3 regions of the Lutispora sp. genome follow, and region 1 is predicted to be linked to each of the others. Evidence: riboswitches for the same ligand, from Rfam matches in the RefSeq annotation. Region 1 holds a riboswitch; each other region holds the start of a gene.
What was found. A riboswitch is a leader RNA that binds a small molecule or an ion and turns the genes downstream of it on or off. The one in region 1 is predicted to bind cobalamin.
Positions count from the first base shown of each region.

Region 2: another riboswitch for cobalamin. It lies ahead of ACESM9_RS02320 (ATP--cob(I)alamin adenosyltransferase); the one in region 1 lies ahead of cobT (nicotinate-nucleotide--dimethylbenzimidazole phosphoribosyltransferase).
Region 3: another riboswitch for cobalamin. It lies ahead of ACESM9_RS10230 (ABC transporter substrate-binding protein); the one in region 1 lies ahead of cobT (nicotinate-nucleotide--dimethylbenzimidazole phosphoribosyltransferase).

Region 1 is NZ_JAWLCK010000021.1:401-8,542, reverse strand. It holds gene ACESM9_RS05255 (hypothetical protein) at 1-625, opposite strand, end outside; gene ACESM9_RS05250 (pyridoxal phosphate-dependent aminotransferase) at 678-1,745, opposite strand; gene cbiB (adenosylcobinamide-phosphate synthase CbiB) at 1,749-2,699, opposite strand; partial or broken gene ACESM9_RS05240 (cobyric acid synthase) at 2,821-3,540, opposite strand; gene cobC (alpha-ribazole phosphatase) at 3,558-4,151, opposite strand; gene cobS (adenosylcobinamide-GDP ribazoletransferase) at 4,151-4,900, opposite strand; gene cobU (bifunctional adenosylcobinamide kinase/adenosylcobinamide-phosphate guanylyltransferase) at 4,905-5,465, opposite strand; gene cobT (nicotinate-nucleotide--dimethylbenzimidazole phosphoribosyltransferase) at 5,475-6,542, opposite strand; cobalamin riboswitch at 6,628-6,820, opposite strand; gene ACESM9_RS05215 (hypothetical protein) at 6,972-7,277, shown strand; gene ACESM9_RS05210 (manganese catalase family protein) at 7,332-7,904, opposite strand; gene ACESM9_RS05205 (spore coat protein CotJB) at 7,908-8,142, opposite strand, start outside.
Region 2 is NZ_JAWLCK010000006.1:54,712-62,853, forward strand. It holds gene ACESM9_RS02295 (MetQ/NlpA family ABC transporter substrate-binding protein) at 75-911, shown strand; gene gyrA (DNA gyrase subunit A) at 1,144-3,576, shown strand; gene ACESM9_RS02305 (ABC transporter ATP-binding protein) at 3,615-4,373, opposite strand; partial or broken gene ACESM9_RS02310 (FecCD family ABC transporter permease) at 4,379-5,392, opposite strand; gene ACESM9_RS02315 (ABC transporter substrate-binding protein) at 5,385-6,287, opposite strand; gene ACESM9_RS02320 (ATP--cob(I)alamin adenosyltransferase) at 6,338-6,874, opposite strand; cobalamin riboswitch at 7,037-7,206, opposite strand; gene ACESM9_RS02325 (hypothetical protein) at 7,244-7,732, opposite strand.
Region 3 is NZ_JAWLCK010000069.1:18-8,159, reverse strand. It holds gene ACESM9_RS10265 (ATP-binding protein) at 73-480, shown strand; gene ACESM9_RS10260 (DUF5685 family protein) at 672-1,577, shown strand; gene ACESM9_RS10255 (J domain-containing protein) at 1,561-2,184, shown strand; gene ACESM9_RS10250 (hypothetical protein) at 2,202-2,714, shown strand; gene ACESM9_RS10245 (HAD family hydrolase) at 2,711-3,427, shown strand; gene fba (class II fructose-1,6-bisphosphate aldolase) at 4,036-4,965, opposite strand; gene ACESM9_RS10235 (HD-GYP domain-containing protein) at 5,049-6,086, opposite strand; cobalamin riboswitch at 6,300-6,474, shown strand; gene ACESM9_RS10230 (ABC transporter substrate-binding protein) at 6,604-7,530, shown strand; partial or broken gene ACESM9_RS10225 (ABC transporter ATP-binding protein) at 7,550-8,142, shown strand, end outside.

The DNA.
Region 1 (8,142 bases):
TAAGAATGATATAGGAGGCTGCAACTGTTACAATAGCCATAACCGCATATAGAGGAATTCCCTGATACATAACATCAACTACCGAAACACCTCCGGATGTTGCAGTTATAGTGGGTGCCCCTTGAATGATGAAATCAGTTGACAATCCGATACCATGGCCGAATATATTCATCGCCACAGCAAAACCTATAACCGGCAAGCCTACTCTTATGGCAACAGGTAAAAGAACTGCACCAATCAATGCTGTAGCCGGTGAAGGCCAGAAGAACCATGATACTAATAACATTACTATACCTATTGTGAAAAAAGCTGCATCAGGGGTTTTAATAATCTTTGCTATAGGAGCTGCCATTAAATAATTGGCACCTATTTCCTCTAGCAGCTTAGCCATAGCAACAATAACGGAAATAATCATTATCACACTGATCAATTCGATACCTGCAACAATGAATGAATCAAATATGGCTCTTGTGGCACCAATTATGGAGCCTTTGGCAGCCAAACCTATTAAAAATACTCCTACAATACACGGAATGATAGTTTCTTTTCTAGCCATCATAAAACCTAATATGACTAAAACCATTATACAGTAAATCCAATGTGCTGCAGTTACGGACATTAACATCACTCCCCGATAACTATGATAATATCATAGTATTCGGGGAGTCATATAAGTGCTACATAAATCCTAAAACTTCATACATCGCTGATAGTAAAAATGTATTAGCACATCTGTCCAGCACAGCAAGTCGAAAATGCTCAGGTGTCAAATAGGAGAATCCATCTGGAGTTCTTATCAAAATGCCGTGATTGACCAATTCATTTCTAAGCTCATAAGCGTCCATATTTTTTTTAGTGATCTTAAGAAGGTGGAAATTTGCTTTCGATGGATATACTTCTACACCTTTTAATTTAGATAATCCATTGTAAAGAAATGACCTCTCCTCTTTTATCCAATCATGGGACTTGGATATATAATCCGTATCCTTAAATATGCAACTACCAGCAATTACTGCTGCTGAATTAATGCACCATGGTTGCTGGATTTTTTTTATTTTCTCACATATGCTCCTGCTATAAGTCACAGCATATCCCAGCCTGATTCCCGGCATACCGAAAAACTTTGTGGCTGCCCTGATTAAAACTGTATTTTCAAAATCACAAAGTCTTGATAAAAATGAGCTATGGGGGTAATCATCAGTGAATTCGATGAATGCCTCATCAATTATTAAAATACAATTCTTTTTATTTAATTCAGCAGCTATATAAACAAGGGTTGATATATCCATTAAAAATCCTGTCGGATTGCTTGGATTGCATAAAATTACTATGGATTTTTTTTCGACTTTATCTAAAAACAATTCTATATCTATTTGGGAAAAATCATGATTATAGCAGGAAATTTCCTCATACTGAATATGAGATATTTGAGCTGCTTTTTTATATTCTGAAAAGGTAGGTCCCATTGTGAACAGTTTATTATAACCCAGACCGTCCACAATAGAATATATAAGATCTACAGCCCCATTCCCTACCAATATATGTGCATTATCATCCAAGACTAGATAATCTTTAATATTTCTTTTTAGTTCTCGGTACTCTATATCAGGGTACCTGGCAAATACACCCATATTATCAGTCAGAGCTTTTTTAAAGCTTTGAGGAATACCTGCCGGATTTATATTAGCACTGAAATCATATAATATATTTTTGTAATCATATATGTTTCCGCCATGAAAACTCATATTTTATATCCCCTTTAGAAAGTAAGTTATAGCTGAAAAAAACATTAAAGCCATAAACCAGCTGGCATACATAAGCTTTACCATTTGTTTTATATCTTTTGCCTCTATTGATTTTGTTTTATCACCAATTGTTGGTTTAACAACAAGCTTGCCAAAATAATAATTATTTCCTCCCAGCATTATGCCCAAAGCCCCTGCCGCTGCTGCCTCAGGATAGCCACTATTGGGACTCAAGTGTTTTCTCCCATCCCTTAGAACAATTCTAAAGGAATTCTTATAGTTCATACCTAGCGTAAATGCTCCTATCACCATAAAAAGTGCTGTTAAACGTGCAGGTATGTAATTAGCAATATCGTCTAGCTTTGCAGAAGCCCATCCAAAATCCCTATACCTGTCATTTTTATATCCTACCATAGAATCCAATGTATTGATGGCTTTATATGCCATAGCAAAAGGCGCTCCTCCTATAAACATATAAAAAAGAGGAGCTATGATGCCATCGCTTGTATTTTCAGATACAGTCTCTATGACACCTCTGCCTATATCTTTTTCATCAAGCCTGTCTGTATCTCTGCCCACTATGTAGGACAGCAGTTTTCTGGCCTCAGGTAAATCATTCTGTAATAAGGCATTCATAATTTTGTAGGCTTCTTTGTGGAGACATCTACCTGCTATACAGTAGTACATTAATATTGCACTCAGTACAAAGCTAAACCATTGGTTAATAGCTTCAGAAAAATCCAGTATAATATATACCAGTCCATAGCTTATTAGCAAAGTTGAGATAGTCAGGAGAACTCCTGCTATTCTTAAAGCCTTGCTGCTTTTACATGTTTTTCTTATTGTCTTCTCAAACAAATTGATATAAGAAGCTATAAGCCTTATTGGATGAGGCATATTATAGGGATCACCGACGATCAAATCCATTAAATTAGCAATCCATATCTGAAGCATCTGTCTTTTTCTCCAGAATTTCGTATATTTTATCCATATTCAAGCTCTTTCTCACTGTGTCTGCAATTATATCTAGCTGTTTTTCCTTATCTATATTTTCTTCTACTCCATGTGATTGCTTATCCCCTAAGCTGTCTTCCTCAGGCAGTTGATGCTGCACATAAGGAACCACACCTAAAACAGGTACTTTTATTATTTCTTCAAGCATTCTCAATCCTGGCTCTAATAATTTATAACTCCCCCTGAACTTATTTATAATGACTCCTTTAACCCTTTTCTTTTCTTCTTCATCGAGAAGCAGCATGGTGCCTGCCAGTGATGCAAAGACGCCTCCCTTATCTATATCCCCTACCAGTATGACAGGAGCATCTGCAATTTCTGCCATTCCCATATTGACGAAATCCTCTCGTTTAAGATTTATTTCTGCTGGGCTTCCAGCTCCTTCAATGATCACAATATCACTGTTTTGGGATAGTTTATGATATACAGCAGTAATTTTTTCCTTTAGTTGAGGTTTAAACTTAAAATACTCTTCCGCCGCCATCTCTTTATAGAGTTTTCCTGATATTATAACCTGAGACTTCTTATCTGTAGTAGGTATCAGCAAAACAGGATTCATGTCCGGGGAAGGTTCTTTCATGCAGGCCTGGGCTTGCATAGCTTGAGCTATTGCTATTTTATAACCTTCCTTTGTTATGTGAAAAATTAAAGACATATTTTGGGATTTAAAAGGGTTTACATTATATCCGTCTTGGGTAAATATCCTGCATAAAGCAGCACAAATAATGCTTTTACCCACTGAGGACCCTGTACCCTGTATCATAATTGATTTTGCTTTCATATTTTACTCCTTCTTTGTCAAATGCAATTTATTTTCCTGATGGTGCAATGGCCTTCTTCTATTTCCAATAGACTGTATTTTCCGTGTTCAAAATGAAAACTCCAAAAGCCTTCCTCTTTTAGTCCCAGCAAAACTGAAACTATCACTCTCATACACCCTCCATGGGTTATTAATGCAACATTTTTACCTTCATTTGATTCAATGATTGTTTTAATAGCATTACTAACCCTGGAATAAAAATCTCTAAAACATTCTCCCTTTGTAGGGTTCATGTCTCTCCAGTCCTCCATCCCCATCTTCCAATCATCTGGATAGAGCCTGGCAACATCGTCGTAATGGCATCCTTCCCATAGACCAAAATCCATTTCTCTCAATTGCTCAATAATATCTATTACTAATCCTTTTTTTGAAGCAAGTACTTGAGCTGTTTGTATACATCTCTTTAAGGGACTGGAAATGATAACATCCAATTTAATGTCATCCATAGCTCTTTCCAGTTCTATACATTGCTTTTTACCTTCATGATTCAAATCTGGATCCTTACTGCCAAAAAAAACTCCAGGCTTGTTAAAATCAGTTTCGCCATGCCTGATAAGATACAATTTAAGCATTAGAATATATTCCTTTCCAATATATATATAAAGATTATGAAACATATTTCAGCCAATTCACTGGCAGCTCCTAATGTATCTCCTGTCATTCCATCTATCCTGTCAACCACCATTTTTCTGAAAGCCAGTATTATAATAACGCTTCCAAGTAATGCCATCAGCCCTTTTATGGAGCCTAGGCCTAAGATCATAAGAATACCTGATCCAATACCAAGAATAAGTCTTTTTACAGACATATGGGAATAGAAGAGACCTCCCATGCCTCCATTAGCTCTTGCATATTTTGATATTCCCATAAGTAAGAGAACAAGAGTTTTAGCAACAACAGGGGCTAAGATTATGGCAAGACCTATGGCTCTGTATGGCAGTGAATACAACAGGCTCAGTCTGAAGATAAAATCTAATACTATAGCGATTACTCCATTTGTACCTATCCTGCTGTCTTTCATTATTTCCAGCATTCTTTTCTTGTCTCTGGCAGAAAATAAACCATCACAGGTATCCCCAAGGCCATCCAGATGTATGCCTCCTGTAATAAATATATTTGATGTCAGCCACAAAACCGGGGCAAGGGTATCACCTAGTAAATATCGAGCCAAAGAGTATAATCCATAGTTAAACAAACCTACTATCAAACCTACAAGGGGCATAAATACTATTCCCCTTGAAAAATCTTCTTCTTCGGCATTTATATCTATTCTTATGGGTATTCTGGTAAAAAATTGTATCATTAAAACCAGGCTTCTCATAATATCATTTTATCCTGACGGGTATACCTGATACAGCCAGGTAAACCTCATCTGCCCTTTCCGCTGCAATTTGATTTATTCTCCCTGAAATATCTCTAAATGCTCTTGCCACTGGATTTTCAGGTACTATGCCCCAGCCCACTTCATTGGTAACCAGTATGGTGTCTGCTGGTGATACTTTTATCGCTTCCATCATGGTGATAATCTGTTCTTTTATGTGCTCCTCAGCTCTGTTATAGTCTTCAATCCTGGCATACTCCATATCATAATGAAAATACTCCAGCAATTGATTTGTGACCATAACCGTTATGCAATCCAGTAAAAAACAACTATAATCTTCACCGTATTTATGTATAACTTTATGGATATCTTTATAGGTTTCTACAGTCATCCATTCCTTATTTCTTGATTCCTTATGCTTTTTTATCCTGTCTTCCATTTCCCTATCGAAGGCTACTGCAGTAGCAATATAAAGCACCTTATCTCCATAGCTTCGTGCAAGCTTCTCGGAAAATTTGCTTTTACCGCTTCTGGCACCTCCGGTTACTAAAATGCATTTCCCCATTATATATCCCTACCTTATATCAACTAAAAAATCATTAAAGATAGTTGCCTCCTCAAAGGTTGCCATCTTTGTTATAATATCATTGGCAGCATCTAAGATATCATATGAAACAGCACAGCCGCTTCCCTCTCCTAACCTCATGTCCAGATTAAGCATAGGCTTAAGTCCTAATTCATCCATAACTATCTTATAGCCAGGTTCTGCAGAACAATGAGTTGAGAACATGTAATCCACAACCAGTGGGTTAAGCTTGTAAGCCAGCAAAGCCGCTGCTGCAGAGATTAAACCATCTATAAGAATTGGTATCCTATAATAGGCAGCTCCTATGAAGCACCCAGCCATTCCTCCTATATCAAAACCGCCTACTTTTGTCAAAACATCAACAGGGTCATTAATATCTGGTTTATTTATTTCCAACGCTTGTTTTATCACTCTTTTTTTATTCTCATAGGCTTCCTCTGTAAGCCCGGCACCTTTTCCTACTACAATATCAGCACTGCTTCCCGTAAAAGCCATTACAATTGCACTGCTGGTACTGGTATTTCCTATACCCATTTCTCCGGTGCCTAGAACTTCCGCTCCTTCTTTAACAGATTCTTCAACCATATCTATACCTGTCATTATTGATTTTATGGCTTCTTCCCTTGTCATAGCAGGACCCTTAGAAATATTCCAGGTTCCTTTTCTAATTTTTCTATAATACAAACCTGGATATTCCACATCTGCATTGATTCCAATATCAACCACCTTAAGCTTGGCACCTGCATGCTTTGCCAGCACTCCTACCCCAGTAAGTCCTCTTAGCATATTAATTGTTTGGATTACGGTAATGTTCTGAGGGCAACAGCTGACTCCCTCTTCTACTACACCATTATCTGAAGACATTACAATTAGCTGCCTGTTTTTCATAGGATTGTCAAGCCTTCCTGTTATACCGGAAAGCTTTATTGCTATATTCTCAAGTTGTCCTAAGCTTCCCAAAGGCTTTGCCAGATTATCCAGTCTCTCTTTCGCCTTCACTTTACTTTGTTCATAGGCTCCTTTTATTTCTGCCAGTATCTTCTCCAGGTCTTTCAAATAAATCCTCTCCTTAATTAAAATAAATAAAAAAACCACACCTGAAGTGTGGGAATATACATAATCAATCATCCCCTCCCTCCGAAGGTTGAATTTGGTATTTGGCAGGTTTCCTGGCTCATGGTTCATCTTACTCTCCAGCCTTCTCGGTCTCCCAATGGCTAAGTTGGATTTCATCCCCATATACAGTAGCGGGGGCTGCAGCAGCTTTTCACTGCTTTCCCTTTTAACCTCGGTATGCATAACATCCCCAAGGCACCAAAACTTATTCTATTGAATTTATTATAATGTTCTTAAAAAAATGTGTCAATGTCATAATCCATTCTATTTGAGTCCAAAATTTTTGCTAAGACCAGTAACACTTTAGGCAACAAAAAATATTATGATATTAGAGGTGGGTGACACCTAAAATTAGGAGGTGAACGGTATATGGGCAAGGATTATGGCAAAAAGGAATGCAGAGAATTCAAAATTAAGAATTTCCCAGATAACATAAGAGAGCTGCTATGTATGCTGGCAAAGGATGATAATAATAGAGTAACAATCATATTGGATACATGCGAAGACTGTATTCTGGAAGATGTATGTCTGGTAGCAGTAATAGGCGATTTGGCAGTATTCCGTTACCATGATAAATTCAAATTTGTAGATGTTCATTGCATATGCACTGTAATAGTAGATTGCGAAACCATATTGGATGAAGTTTTAGAATCAAGCAATCGTTGCAAATGCTAAAAAATTGAATTATGTGAAGTAACATTAATAAATCCGGCCTTAAAGCCGGATTTATTAATAATACATTTTTCTATCTAAATACTCTTGAACTAATCTTAGGGTCTCTCCAAACCTCTGGAAATGGACAACTTCTCTCTCTCTTAAGAAGCTCAGTGTTTCAATAACACCTCGGTCATTGGTAGACTGAATCAGATGCTCATAGGTAGTTCTGGCCTTTTGTTCTGCTGCCATATTTTCATGTAAATTAGTAATTGGATCTCCAATAGCCTGTATATAAGCCGCAGTCCAAGGTACGCCGGCTGCATCATGTGGGTAAAGATCTTTGCCGTGCTGTATATAATGAGGCCCTATCCCCGCTTCTTCCAATTGCTTTGGAGTAGCCTTTTCAATTATTTTGTATATCAAAGTTCCTATTATTTCCCAATGGGCCATTTCTTCAGTTCCAATATCTGTCAAAATAGCCTTTGCTTGGGGTATAGGCATTGTAGTTCTCTGTGTAAGATATCTTATTCCGGCAGAAAGTTCACTATCCGGTCCTCCATATTGAGCAAACAATAGCTTTGCTATCCTTAAATCTCCTCCTTCAACCCAAGCTGGATATTGAAGCTTTTTGTCATAGATCCACATATATTATTTTCCCCCCATCTCATAGTCAATTTCCCATGGCCAGGGATCCTCAATCCATCTCCAGTCTCTATTTGCTCCATTAGCTGCAATAAGCGGTGCATATTGATTCTCATACTTCTCTTTTAACTCTTTTGATTTACAGCTATATTGCTTAAAGACCATGAGAGCCTTTTCATCATCAGGATGAGTATCAAGATATAGATTCAGTTCAATAAGGGAAAAATCCAGAGCCATTATC
Region 2 (8,142 bases), on a different contig from region 1:
ATACTTAATTCTAATTCAACCTGGCCAGTTGAATAAGAAAATCAAAACAATGAAAAATGAAAGGATGTTAAAAATTGAAAAAGATATTATCACTAGTTATAGCAATAGCTTTATTTAGTACATTATTAATCGGCTGTTCAACAGAACAACCAGCACCTGCACCAGGAACTGCAACAGGAGAAGAAAAAGGAGAAAAAGTCTTGAAAGTGGGGGCAACGCCTGTACCTCATGCAGAGATACTTGAAGTTGTTAAGCCTTTACTGGAAGAAAAGGGTATAAAACTTGAAGTGGTTGTATTTGATGATTATGTTCAGCCAAACACTGCATTGGCAGATAAAGAAATAGATGCAAACTTCTTTCAGCATCAGCCTTATTTAGATAATTTCAATGCAGAAAGAGATTTGAATCTTGTGTCTTTAGCTAAAGTGCATGTAGAGCCATTGGGACTTTATTCTAAGACTATAAAAAATATAGATGAATTAAAAGATGGCAGTACTATAGCAATCCCTAACGATGCCACAAACAATGCAAGAGCTTTGCTGCTCCTCCAGGCTAATGGAGTTATCAAACTAAAGGACGGAGGAACTATTACATCCACAGAGCTAGATGTGGTGGAAAATCCCCAAAATATTAAATTTGAAGCCATTGAAGCGGCACAATTACCCAGAGTCTTGGAAGATGTGGATGCAGCAGTAATAAATACAAACTTTGCTATACCTGCTGGCCTGAACCCTCTTAAAGATGCTCTTATAATAGAAGATGGAAACTCTCCTTATGCCAACATACTGGTTATTAGACAAGGAGAGGAAAGCAGAGAAGATTTGAAAGAGTTGGCAAATGTGTTGAACAGCAATGAAGTAAAAGAATTCATCGAAGAAAAATATGAAGGTGCTATAATTCCTGCATTTTAATCAATAAAGGACAAAATTTCAAATTTGAAGTATAATATATAGGTGGCCAATAATAATATAGATGGCTGCCTATATTGTTGTCTGAACCAATTTTAATACAAAATATAAGGGTAATAATATTTAAAATACTCGATAATAATCTTGATTGGACAAAAATCTTTCATAGAATTATAATTATAGTATTATGGTCAAAAATCAATTAATTGTAATATAACTGAAGGAGGTGTATATTTTGGAAAATACAGAGGGAAATGTATTACAGATTAATATAGAAGATGAGATGAAGAATTCCTTTATTGATTATGCCATGAGCGTTATTGTACAAAGAGCTCTTCCAGATGTGAGAGATGGTCTTAAGCCTGTACACAGGAGAATACTGTATGCCATGCACTCTATGGGTTTTACTCCTGATAAGCCTCACAGAAAATCAGCAACTACTGTCGGTGAAGTTTTAGGTAAATATCATCCCCATGGTGATGCTGCTGTATATGATACCATGGTAAGAATGGCACAAGATTTTTCATATAGATATACTCTTATTGATGGCCACGGAAACTTTGGTTCCATAGATGGAGATAGCGCTGCGGCAATGCGTTATACAGAAGCCAGGATGTCCAAAATATCTATGGAGTTGCTGAGGGATATCAATAAAGAAACTGTTGATTTTGTTCCAAACTATGATGAAAGCTTAAAGGAACCTTCTGTGCTCCCTTCTAAATTTCCAAATTTATTGGTCAATGGAAGCAACGGAATTGCAGTAGGTATGGCAACATCTATCCCGCCTCATAATCTAGGCGAGGTAATAGATGGGGTTATTGCTACTATAGATAATCCAGAAATAGAATTGGACCAGTTAATGAAACACATAAAAGGTCCTGACTTCCCAACAGGCGCTTTGATAATGGGTAGAGATGGAATCAAAAAGGCCTATGCTACCGGAAGAGGAAGGGTAATAATAAGGGCTAAAGCCGAAATCGAAAGCATGTCTGGCAATAGGCAAAGAATAGTTGTCACTGAGATTCCCTACCAAGTGAATAAAGCCAATCTGATTGAGAAGATTGCGGATCTTGTAAAGGATAAAAAAATCGAAGGCATTTCTGATTTGCGAGATGAATCTGATAGAGAAGGTATGAGAATTGTAATTGAGCTGAAAAGAGATGCCAATGCCAATATAGTATTGAACCTATTATATAAGCATACCCAGTTGCAAAGTTCCTTCAGCATAATAATGCTGGCTTTGGATAATGGTCAACCTAAGGTTATGAACCTGAGGGATATGATACAAAAATATATAGACCACCAAAGACAAATAATAATCAGACGAACCCAGTATGATTTAAGGAAAGCAGAAGAAAGAGCTCATATATTAGAAGGTTTAAGAATTGCCTTGGATCATATAGATGAAATTATTAACATTCTCAGAAGCTCAAAAACAGTACCCGAGGCAAAAGAGAGAATGATGGAAAGATTCGGCTTATCTGATGCTCAAGCAACTGCTATAGCAGAGATGAGATTAAAGAGTCTTACAGGTTTGGAAAGAAGTAAAATTGAAGAAGAATATCTTGGTTTGATAAAGGACATTGAATACTATAAGTCCATATTAGCCAGTGAACTCATGGTTTCCAATATAATAAAACAGGAACTTCTGGATATAAAGAAGACATATGGAGATAAAAGAAGAAGCAAAATAACTCACTCTGTTGAGGAAGTAAATGAGGAAGATCTCATAGAAGAGGAAGAGGTTGCAGTTACTCTAACCCATTTTGGCTATATAAAGAGGCTTCCTGCAGACACCTATAAGAGCCAAAGGAGGGGAGGCAAAGGCATCACTGCTCTTCAGACGAGAGAAGATGATTTTGTCGAACATTTGTTTATCACCTCAACACATAATTACTTGCTATTCTTTACAAACAAGGGTAGAATGTTTAGACTCAAGGCCTATGAAATTCCTGAGGCAGGAAGACAGGCGAAAGGCACTGCGTTGGTAAATCTGCTTCAACTGGATAGGAATGAAGCGGTCAATGCTGTAATACCTATAAAAGGGTTTGAAGATGAAGGATATCTAATTTTCATGACTAAAAACGGGACAATAAAGAAAACAGAATTGAAGCAGTATGCATCTCAGAGGGTGACTGGTCTTAATGCAATAACTCTAAGGGACGAAGATGAGCTTATTTCTGTTAAGCTAACAAGAGGCACTACAGAGCTTATTGCTATTACAAGACATGGTTTGGCCATAAGATTCCCAGAAACAGATGTGAGGGATATGGGTCGTACAGCTATGGGTGTCAGAGGTGTTACATTAAATCCTGATGATAGCGTTATAGCTTTAGATATAGTAGAAGAAGATGCAGAACTTTTGGTAATAAGCGAAAAAGGCTTTGGTAAAAGAACTCCATTATCCGAATACCGATTACAGAGCCGTGGAGGTAAAGGAATCAAAACTTCAAACATAACAGCAAAAACCGGCTACTTGGTTGGAGCAAAGGTTGTAAAGGATGACTGCGAGGTTATGCTAATCAGTGCCGAAGGAGTTATCATAAGAATGCATGTTAAAGATATATCGGTAATGGGCAGAAGTACTCAGGGTGTGACATTAATGAAGCTTGCAGAAAACGACAGTGTAGTTGCTTTAGCCAAAATAGTTCCCGATGAAGAATGTTGATAAAAATAGCTTTCGCTGTTGCAGCGAAAGCTATTTTTTCATGCTTCCCATTTTATTAAAACCTTTGTCATCCATTTTTTTATGTCAATTCTATAAACTTCTTCAAGTGCATCATTTATCAGAATATCTTTGGTGGAACCGTAAGAATGCATTTTTCCATTGCTTAACAAAATAACCTTATCCGCATATTCCTGAACAAGATTTAAGTCATGAAGCACCGTAATAGTAGCCCTTTTTTTTTGCTTTTTCCATTCATTGATATATTCAAGCAGTTCTATCTGATATCTTAAGTCAAGATGGTTAGTAGGTTCATCCAGCAAAATTACCTTAGGATCCTGAGCAAAAATTTTAGCCAGAAAGACTCGTTGAAGCTGGCCTCCTGAAAGCTGATTTATCTTAGCATTTCTTATACTTAACAGGCCTACTTTTTCCATAGAGTCGTAGATTATATCTTTGTCAAGAGGTGACAATCGTGGAAGCACACTATCCATGTGACAATACCTGCCTAAAGATACTGTTTCATATACCGTATATGGAAAGTATATAGAATTAATCTGCGTCATCAAAGCAATATTCCTGGCTAAGGTTTTTCTATTCATTTTTTTGATTTCTGTATTATCAATTCTGATGCTGCCTTTATAAGGTATAATATGTGCCAGTGCTTTAAGCAGAGTGGATTTTCCACAGCCATTGGGGCCTATTATGGATAAATTGCAGCCTGGTTCCAAGTCAAATGAAATATCTTTTATAATATCCTGGTTGTTATAACCACAAAATATATGGTTTACATTAAACATGTAAATCACCTGCTTTTTTTAAAATAGATGTATGCAAAAAAGGGAGCACCAATTAGAGATGTAACAGCTCCTACAGGAAGTTCCGAGGGTGATACTATGGTTCTTGCTATTATATCTGAAAAAATCATCAGCGCCCCTCCAAACACAGCCGATATCGGCAGCACATAAATATGTTTTGAGCCAAAAAACTTTCTGGCAACATGAGGGGCTATGAGGTCCACAAAGCCTATGGTTCCACTTAATGCTACCGAGCTTCCGGTAAGAATAGATGAAAAAATTAAGAGTTTTTTCTTTACCTTTTCTGTTTCTACTCCATTGGATTTAGCCTCATCTTCACCAAAAGAAAGCAGATCCATTTCATTTGTATATTTCATAACCCCTGTAATACCAATAACAAAGAATATTGATGCAGCTTTTACATAGTTCCAACCTCTCAGAGAAAAGGATCCCATTTACCATAGGACTATACTTTCTATATTTTCCCTATATAAAGCAGTCAGTATGGTAAGGGCGGCATTGACAAACAATGAAAAAACCATTCCAACCAAAATTATTGTATTGCTGGACAACCCTTCATCTACTTTCCTTGAAAAAGCTATGACTGTAAAAACAGTTATAAGCCCGGATATGAAACCTATCAGAGGCAAGGTCAGGTTACCAAGGAAGGGGATACTTATTCCAAATACTATTATGAGACCTGCGCTAAGGGATGCTCCTGAAGAAACCCCCAAGGTATAGGGGGAAGCAAGAGGGTTTTTCAATATGGATTGAATAACCGTTCCACTAGCGGATAAAGCTGCCCCCACCAAAAATGCCAGGAAAACTCTTGGGAGTCTTAAAGTCCATATAATAGATACAGTGTTTGGCTTAAGTCCCTGCTTCAAAGGAAAGTCAAATAATTTATGAAGGATAATATCTATAATATCTTTGGCTGTTATGTTTACAGTTCCTATTAAAACGGCGGATAGCATAATAATAATTGTTGCTGATATGATAAGGAGTACTTTTGTTTTATTCATATATATCGGGGTAAACAGCATGGGCAATTTCTTTCAATGCTTTTATTATATTCTGTGTAGGTCTTGAAGAAGAATTAGCATCTATATAGAAAACCTGGTCTGATGCCACTGCAGTTATACTATCCCATCCATCACGATTCTTCAATTCTTCAATAGGATTTTCTATGTAATTGACATTGGTAAGAATAACTTCAGGGTTTGCTTCCAGCACTGCTTCACTACTGATGGCAATTCCTTTTCCTTTATCTGCAAATACATTATCAACTCCTGCTATTTCTAAAATTTCCTGCAAGAAAGAGCCTTTGCCGAAGGTAAACAAATTGGGAGCAGGTGAAATTTCAAAATATACTTTTTTTCTTTTTGTGATCCCTTCTCCTATTTTTCTATACTTATCAATTTCATCTTTCATATTTTCTATTATTTTATCAGCTTTATCTTTTGTACCAGTAACTTCTCCAATAAAGCTTATATCATCATATATGCCCTGGATGCTGTCGCTGATTGGAATATAAACAACGGATGTGCCCGATTCCTTTAATAAAGAAAAAGGATCTCTTCCGCCTAATTTATTTATTTCAGAAGCTATAATAATATCAGGATTAAGATTAACTATTGTTTCTGCATCCGGATTCATCATGTCAAAAAATGTAACGTCAGGATTTATACCTTCAACATCCTTTGAATATTTATCTGCACCTACGATTTTATCACCCAGACCTAAAGCTGCCAGTATTTCTGTATTTGAAGGTGCTGTTGAAACAATCCTATTTATCTTTTCGGGCAGTATTATATCATTGCCCTCTCTATCTTTGACTGTTGGTTGAGATGAATTACATGCAGTTACAGCAAACATTAGTATTATCGATAAAAGTATTAGTATATTTCTATTCTTCATATACTTACCTCCATAACGCTTCATTAATTAGGTTTATAACGATAACAAGATTACTTAAATTTATAATTTCTGCTTACAAAATCGATTTCTTCTACATTTTCCTGAGCATTAAGTTTAATAGCCAGCAAAAAGAAATAGTCAGATAAAAGGTTTACGAAATCATAGAGAAGAGGATCCACTTTATTTCCCTTTGCTTCGTATCTGTGCATTAATCTTGTCAGTTTCAGACATTTGTTTCGCAGTACATGTGAAAGTGATGCTGAAACTGTTCCCTGAGGCAATACAAATCGCAAGTAATTATGATTGGTTTCTTCATGATATTTGATACTGATTTCATGAAGCCAATTCAGTTCATCTCTGGTTACAGCAGTTTTAACGCGCAAAGAACTGTTCATGTGGTAAACAAGTGTTTCTACTTTTGTCAATTCATCTTTTAGCTCTCTGTCGGTTATATGAGCTTTTAACAGACCGATATGACATGCAATTTCATCAGTGCAAAATTCATAATCGGTTTTCAGATCCTCTGGATCATCATACATAAATGAATAAGCGCAAAAAATAGTTCCTTCTTTCATTTTTCCTTTCATTTTTTATCACCCTTTTTTATTTAATTATTTGAGGGATTTTAAGAGAATTAAAAAGCGCACCACAAGGGTGCGCCTGATGAATTGCAGTAATAGGCATACATGACAAATGAGATACATGTGAAATGCATAACCTTCAGCCTTTATATCCCACCCTCAGAGGATACTGGCCAACCAGACTTAGGCAGGTCTCCCGGCTCCACTTCCTCCTACTCTCTTACCTTCCCGCTTGCGCAGTGGCATAATCAGATTTCGTCAGTGTTACGGTTACTGGGGTAGCTCGGTCTATCCGATTCCCTATTAAGTATTAAAACACCTAAGTCCTTATTAAATTGTAATTCAATTATATTTTTATAGTATTGCTTTGTCAACTTACTTTAGATTTGTTTTTAAAACATCTTCTAAATTTTCTCCAGATATGGTCAAACCATTTTCAGTATTTTTTACTTTGAAAAAGTCCACTAATAATATATTGTCATGTTTTTCAACATTTCCGCTTATACCAGGTATGATTATTATTTCCACATCCTCCTTGGCTTCTTCTGCAAGTTTGTCTAAATTCAATTTTTTTATAGCATCAATTGTAGGTTGAACATCATCTATATATTCTAATGTCATAAGATTATTAGAATAAAATTTTCTTTCTACTTTGTTGCCAGAGAAAGGTTCCTTGTTATTAAGAGCACTTAAAACTCTTCTAAGAGATTCATTGTTAAAATCCACGTTATATATGTATGAGAATTCTCTCATAGAGCAGAGGTCATTTAAAAAGCTCTCATTAACTTTTTCTTTTGATTTAATTGAACTCCAAAAAAATAACATTACTTCCAGACCGTTTAGATTTGTTTTGATACTTGCCATGTTAATCCTCCCATTTCTTGTTGAGTTTATATGTAATAATAACTGATGCTTCAGTATTATTATAACACTTTCTATATATTTATCATTTATAATATAATTTTTTATCTATTAAAAAAGAAAAACAAATAAAAATGAATAATTGATTAATAATAAAAGAAGGATTCTATTCTATAGTTCAGAGAAACTTTGCTTTTTATTAGGAATTGCTTGGAGGCATTAATGACGGATAATTAACGCTAAGGTAATTTACACTTTCTTTTGTAATATAAAAATCATGTTGACATAATATAAATAACATGATAATATTGACGTCCTGTTGCAAAACAGGACGTAAAAACAAGCAACAAATACCAGGTTGACATAACACACAAAACATGATAAGATAAAGTTCCTGCTTCGGTAGGACACAC
Region 3 (8,142 bases), on a different contig from region 1:
AATTGAAATAATCTTGAGAATATAGTATGCTCTAATTAATCTCTAAAAAAAATATGTTAGGGGGTAATTAAAATGGTTAGGTTCATTGTAGGTGAGAAAGGCACCGGTAAGACTAAGCTGATGATTGATATGGCAAATGAAGTTTCAAAAGCTTCTAAAGGTCACGTTGTGTACATCGACAGAGACAATAATCATATTTACGATTTGGATAGAAGTCTTCGATTCATCAATGCTGGAGAATTTCAGATTGAGAATTTGAAGGCTTTTTATGGTTTTTTGTGCGGAGTTATTTCCCAAAACTTTGATATCGAAACCATCTTTATTGACGGAATGAGGGTTATTTCAAATGCACAAGATGAATGCCTGAAAGGGTTCGTTGAAAATTTGGAGAAACTCAATAAGGAATTTGAAGTTGACTTCATTGTGAGCATGAGTCGAAATCCCGACAATGTTCCAGAGTTTCTGAAAGCTTACTTATAATAACTAGATAAGCTCTCCATATATTGAATTTGAAAAAAACAGACTGATAACCATACTTGCTATAGTATGGCTATTGGTCTGTATTTGTTTTTTGCTGAAAAGTGGCTTAAGCTATGTTATAATTATGAAGGACTTTGAGTTTTGTAAAGAGTTTACATAAGAAACAGAATAATATCAATATAATATTATTTATGAAAAAGATAGGGTTATTTATGTTTGGATATATATTGCCTGATAAGGGCGAGATGAAAATAAAAGAATATGAATTATTCAGAGCATATTATTGTGGAGTATGTAAATCAATGGGCAAGAGCTTTGGACCACTATGCAGATTTGCTCTCAATTATGATTCAGTTTTTTTAGGTATGCTTCTCTCTTCTATTAATAAAGAATCTGTCAGTCTTAAAAAAGAGCCCTGTATTGCTAATCCACTAAAAAGGAAATGGGTTGTTAAGAACAGTAACAGTGTGGATTTTTCCGCAGATATAAATATTATCCTGACCTATTACAAATTTAAGGATGATTGGACTGATGAAAAAAGTTACCTGGCAAAGTTGGGGCAGATAGTAATAAGCCCTGGATATAAAAGAGCATTGAATTGCAGTAAAGAAGCGGAGAGTCACATAAAAAAATCCCTCGAAAAGCTTCATGCTTTGGAAAGCCAGAGATGCAGTTCTATGGATATAGCTGCAGATCCTTTTGGAGAATTAATAAAAGGCATTATAAGCATAGGCTGTAATTGGGATAATGATAAGAAAAAAGAAGCCGTAGAGTGGTTGGGTTATAACATAGGAAAGTGGATATATATAATAGATGCTTTTGATGATATTGAAAAGGATATAGAAAAGAATAGCTATAATCCTCTTTTGCTTCAATATATGTATAAGGATGAAGAGGTTAATGAGTTTAAAAATAGAATAAGAGATGAAGTAAGATTTAATTTGATTCATACATTGGCACAGGCTGCATCAGCCTTTGAACTGCTTGATATGAACAACAAAAGCATAATAGAAAATATACTATACTTAGGAATGGACAAAAAAACAAAAAGTGTATTAGAAGGAAGGAGCTGCAATAAGGATGAGAAATCCCTATGAGGTATTAGGCATCAGAGAAGGGGCCTCAGTAGATGAAATAAAACGAGCATATAAAGAATTGGTTAAGAAATATCATCCTGATCAATACAGGAATAATCCCCTTTCTGAGCTGGCAGAAGAGAAATTAAAAGAAATCAATCAAGCTTATGATTATTTGATGAAGCAATATGAAAAAAGTGGTTCTCAGTATAGGAATCAAAGCAGTTCCTATGGCAGCAACAGTGGCTATGGAAACGATACCAGCTTATATTCGCAGATAAGAATGAATATTATGAATGGCAATATCCAAGCTGCAGAAACTTTGCTCAATAGAGTAACTATGAAGGATGCAGAATGGCATTACTTAAGAGGCTTAATATTTATGAGAAAAGGTTGGTATAATGAAGCGGTTAACAGCATAAATACTGCTGTAAATATGGATCCATCAAACATGGAGTATAGAGATGCATTGAATCGAATTGCCTATGCCAATAACAGATATCAAGCTTATGGATATGATAGAAGATATAGTGCAGGAGGACCGGATCTGTGCACCATGTGTCAGTGTCTTATTTGTTCTGATTGTTGTTGCGAGTGTATGGGTGGGGATTTGATAAACTGCATCTAGCAAGGGGGGTGTAAATATTGGGAAGAAAGGCTGCTTTGGGAGGAATTCTAACCGCTGTAAGTTTGATATTCCTGTACTTCGCCTTTTATTTACCTTCCATGAAGCTTACTATGTACTTCTTAACCGGAATAATACCTGGTCTGGTATTGGTTGAGATGGGAGTAAGACAGGCCTGGATGCTCTATGGTGCCACATCTATGCTATCTTTTATTATGTTAGGAAATGTTGTGAATACAATTCCTTACATTTTGATATTCGGACTTTATCCCATAATTAAGTTTTATATTGAAAAGACAAGAAGATTAATTATCCAGATACCGCTGAAGCTAGCTTTTTTCAATATAGCAATAGTTTTGGCTTATGTTATATGTACCAAGCTTTTTGCATTAAATATAGCTACTGCACTACCTATTGGATGGATAATTATAGGCATACAGCCTGCCTATTTGCTTTATGATTATATTTTTACAAGGGTAATTTTTTATTACTGTGATAGGGTTAGAATTAAATGGAGGAAAGATTTATCATGATAGATACAGTATTGTTTGATTTAGATGGAACCTTATTGGGAATGGATTATAAGGAATTTGAAAATAAATATTTTTCACTTCTGGGCACTAAGTTTGAGAAATATTGCTCTCCAAAAGAACTATATAATAATATATGGGAATCTACTATTTATATGATTAAGAACTCAGACGGCGTCAGATTGAATCAAGATATCTTTTTTGAGAAATTTAATCAGCTCATAAGGGAAGAGCATAGAGATTTGTATATTGCTGGATTCAATGAATTCTACGAAAAAGAGTTTGACCTGGTAAAGGATGCCACATACAGAATGGAGAACATGATAAAAGCAGTAAATATACTAAAATCTAAAGGGTATGATGTAATAATAGCCACAAATCCATTATTCCCAAAGCTTGCTATAGATAAAAGGATTCAATGGGCAGGATTGAATTTGGATGATTTCAGCTATGTAACTAATTTCGAGATATGCAGATTTTGCAAGCCTAATCCAAAGTTTTATGAAGATATTCTGAAGCTAAATAATAAGAAACCGGAGAATTGTCTCATGGTAGGCAATGATATGCTGGAAGATATGATAGCAAAGATGCTTGGTATAACCACATACCTGATTACAGATTGCATAATAGAGAGAGAAAGCCCCTATGCTCCTGATTACACCTCAGACAGCGCAGGATTCCTGGAGTTTGTAGCTACATTGCCTAGCATTGTATGAGATTTGCTAGTGTAGCAGCACAAGCCAATCTTAGGGATATATAATATCGCATGGGTTATTAACTTTGGTGACTCTAATGCTCATCTAAAAGAGAATTCTAACGGCGCAAAACGGGCATCCATGCCCTATGCTTCGCCAGTTGCGCCTAGCACGGCCTCCATGCCGTGCTTACGAATTCTCTATTTTAGATTTCGCAAAGAGTCATTAGCAAAGTTAACAAAAATGCTCTATTATATATCACCTAGATTTCACTGTATAGAAGAAAGCTGCAGTAACTAAAGAATAAGCATATGTGCAAGTGAACATATTTATTGATTTTGCTTGTAACTCTTAGCGAAATGTCCTTAGAAAAATCGTATGGGCAGCACGGATGCTGCCCAAGCCTTCCAGGGCATGGAGGCCCTTTGGGAGGCGTTAGATTTTTCTTAGGATATGAGCTTTAGAGTTACCAAAATCAATACTCATGTGAACTGCACATATGCTTATTCTAGTTTAATACAGTATCGAAGCAGTACCATTAAACACCCTAGAGGAATACCCTAATACCAGTGACTGGCGACTAGCGACCAGAGGCCAGTCCCAAGAGGAATCCCCTAGGCTACGCACAATTACGCTTTACCGCTGCAATTTAACACATTCCTCATCTTATGCTTAACCATATCCTTTATGGCTTCTCTTGCAGGTTTCAAATACTTGCGAGGATCAAAATCGCTTGGGTTTTCGTACAAATGTTTTCTTATGGAAGCGGTCATTGCAAGTCTAAGGTCGGTATCGATATTGATCTTGCAGACTCCGAGCTTTCCTGCTCTCAAAAGCATATCTTCGGGAACACCTTTGGCTCCCTTAACATCTCCACCATATGTATTGCATAGATCTACGAACTCTGGAAGCACAGTGGATGCACCATGAAGTACTAACGGGAATCCAGGAAGAAGCTTGCTTATCTTTTCCAGCCTTTCAAAATCAAGCATTGGTTCACCCTTGAACTTATATGCTCCATGACTGGTTCCTATGGCAATGGCAAGGGAATCGACACCGGTTCTTTCTACAAATTCTACTGCTTGGTCTGGATCTGTGAAGGTAGCATCTCTATCACTCACGTTTACAGCATCTTCAATGCCTGCAAGCCTTCCAAGTTCAGCTTCTACTACAACACCTTTATCATGAGCATATTCTACTACCTTTTTGGTTATGGCAATGTTCTCCTCGAAGGGATACTTGGAACCATCGATCATAACTGATGTAAAACCACCATCTACGCAAGCTTTACATATTTCGAAATCCTCACCATGATCCAAATGTAGACAAATAGAAAGGCCGCTGTCCTCTACTGCAGCTTCAACCAATTTCATAAGATAAATATGCTTTGCATATTTTCTGGCACCTGCTGACACTTGAAGTATTAGTGGAGCCTGTTCCTCCTTGGCTGCTTCAACAATGCCCTGGATTATCTCCATGTTGTTTACATTAAATGCTCCTACGGCATATTGGCCGTCGTAAGCTTTTTTAAACATATCTTTTGAAGTAACTAAAGGCATTTCATTACCTCCTCATTTTAATACATTAACAATACTATTATATCAGATATTCTAATATTTAGTTATACATACTTATATCTTTATTAGAGAACCTCTTCAATTTGCAGTTCTTTTTCCATGCTTAAATCTACTATTCTCGAATCTTCCAATCTAATAATAGGTTTTGATATTGCCTTCTGGTTTATAAATACTATTTCACCATAGGAGCCGTCACTAAGTCTTACATTGCTTCCAATATAATAGCTTGCAACTCTGCTGAGAAAAGTAAGCAGTATATTTGCATCGCACTTTGTTAAATATTCACTTTCAAACATCTCAAAAACATCAAAGCAAGTTTGGCGTTTCTTGTATACCCTGTCTGAAGTCATAGCATCGAAGACATCAGCTATAGCTGTGACCTTAGCATAAAAACTTATTTTATCACCCTTTAGTCCAAAGGGGTACCCGCTACCGTCTTCTCTTTCGTGGTGCATAAGTACAGCCATCATAATATCCTTACTTATTGCAATATTTCCTTCTAGTATCTTATAACCAAATATAGAATGCTTTTTCATTTCTTCATATTCGCTAGGTGTTAGTGGACCAGGTTTATCCAATATTTCAGGAGGTATTTTTGATTTGCCTATATCATGGAGAAGTCCACAGTAGGATAGTGTTCTTTTTTGAGCTGGGCTTAAGCCTAACCAATTACCGATAAGAGAGCATAGAAGAGAGACATTTAAACTATGAGAGTATGTATATTCATCAATAGCCCTATTGCTTTTAAGATTTGTAATTATTTCATTAATGGAAGTAAAACTGTCATTTAATTCTCTGACTATGTTTTGCACTTTTAAGGTATCCAATTTCTTGCCAATACCGATATCCTTTATTATAGTTTTGAACTCATTTACTTTTTCTTCATATACTATGTTAACTTCCATATCATTTTTAGTTTTTGGTTCATAATCTTCATAGACTTTAACTTTTTCTATTCCAAAGTTCATGAGTTTATTTACGGTGTAATCATCCAATATGGTGTATTTGTGAACTAAAATAGCTCCAAAATTATTGATGATTTCTTCTGATACCTTCATTCCTGGCTTACATTGTCTTATATCTAGAGTGATTTCATTTGACATACCTTCGCCCCCATTGTAATAATTACATGTATTAGACATTTATTAACAATATTATAACAGATTCAACTAAATAGTACAAATTTTTCAAACTTTCTACCTATAACCCATTAGTAAGATTAATTCTCAATAAATAGGAGATGTAAGAGTACTGGTTTAAATTTGATTTGTTGTAAACTGATTAATATTGTGCTAAAATAATAACGATATAGGAAAATAAAATATAAAAGTTCAGGTGCTGTATATGCAGTTAAAAGGGAAATGGGTGAAATTCCCATGCGGTCCCGCCACTGTGAGGGGGAGCGGCCTAGAAATGCCACTGATTTAATCGGGAAGGCCTAGGCAGCTGTGAACCATAGCCAGGAAACCTGCCTGAACTGTAGTTTTAGCTTGCCTACGAGCGATGGGGAGGTGAATTATTACGAAATATTCCTTTCTCACTGGAGAAAGGTTTTTATTTTGTTATGTCGGAAAATATAAATTCCTTTTTTATTTAAAACATATTGGAGGAGTGTTTACAATGAAAAGACTTAGAAAACTTACTATAATAATGCTTACATTAATGCTACTTTTAGCTTTGACTTCTTGTCAGACAGGAGAGAGTAGTGACAATAGCAAAGAAACGGCAAAAATAGAGATAATGGATATAAAAGGGAAAAAGGTGGTATTGAATAAGACACCAGAGAGAATAGTATCCTTATCACCAACAAACACAGAAATCGTCTTTGCTCTTGGGGCAGGAGAAAAATTAGTGGGAGTGACCAGTTACTGTGACTATCCAGAGGAAGCAAAAGATATCGACAAGATAGGTGACTTTGACAATCCCAATATTGAATTGATAAAGAAGATGAATCCTGATTTGGTTCTGGCAGGCGGATTCCTGCAAGAAGATTTGATGGCAGCTCTTGAGGGATTGAGCATTCCTGTTGCCTCAACTGAAGCTGCAGGTGTAGAGTCAATATATGATTCCATAGCAATGATAGGCAAGTTTGTAGGTCAAGAAACGAAGGCGGAAGAGTTAATAAACAATATAAAAAAGGATATAGAGGAAATAGAAATCAAGGTTATGGGTAAGGAAAAACCAAAAGTATTCTATCTGGTATGGAAGGAACCATTATTTACAACAGGCCAAGGAACCTATATCAATGAAATAATACAAATAGCCGGAGGTCAGAATGTAGCAGCAGAGACAGAGGGCTGGGCCCAGTACAGTTTTGAGGAGTTGCTGAAACAGAATCCCGACATTTTAATTGCTGCTTATCATTCTACTGACGAGGGCATGAGAAAAGAAGATATAATGAAGGATGAATTATTTAGCAAACTCCCATGTGTCAGGGATGGAAAAATTCATGTAATGACTGATGATAATATTGTCTCAAGACCGGGTCCAAGAGTAGTAGAGGCTATTAGAGAAATGGCCGAGGCTTTGCATAATGATACATTTTAAGCAATAGGCGGGTATGGATATGGATTATGAAGTAAGGGTAGAAGGCTTAGATTTTAGCTATGGAAGCAAGAGCATATTGAAGGATATAAATCTCAGCATGAAAGCAGGGAGTTTCATAAGTATCATAGGTCCTAACGGTTCAGGGAAAAGTACTTTTTTGAGAAATCTCTCCAGATATCTAAAACCTCAAAAAGGTATAATTATGCTGGGAAACGATGATATTAGAAAACTTTCACAAAAGGAAATCAGTAAAAAGGTTTCTGTGGTGCCCCAGAATATTCTTATGGAGTTTGACTATAAGGTGAAGGATATGGTACTTATGGGCCGGTACCCTTATGTTAAAAGAATGAAAGGTGAGACAGCAGAGGATATTAAAATTGCTGAAAGGTCTATGAAGTATACCAACACTTTGGAGTTTTCCAATAGGCATTTTAGTGAGTTAAGCGGCGGTGAGAAACAAAGGGTAATACTTGCTCAGGCCTTAGCTCAACAGCCTAGAGTACTGCTTATGGATGAACCCATATCCCACCTGGATTTGCAGTATCAGGTAGAAATACTTGATCTAGTGAAGAAAATGACATTGGAGGAAGGATTGACTTCTATCGCAGTGCT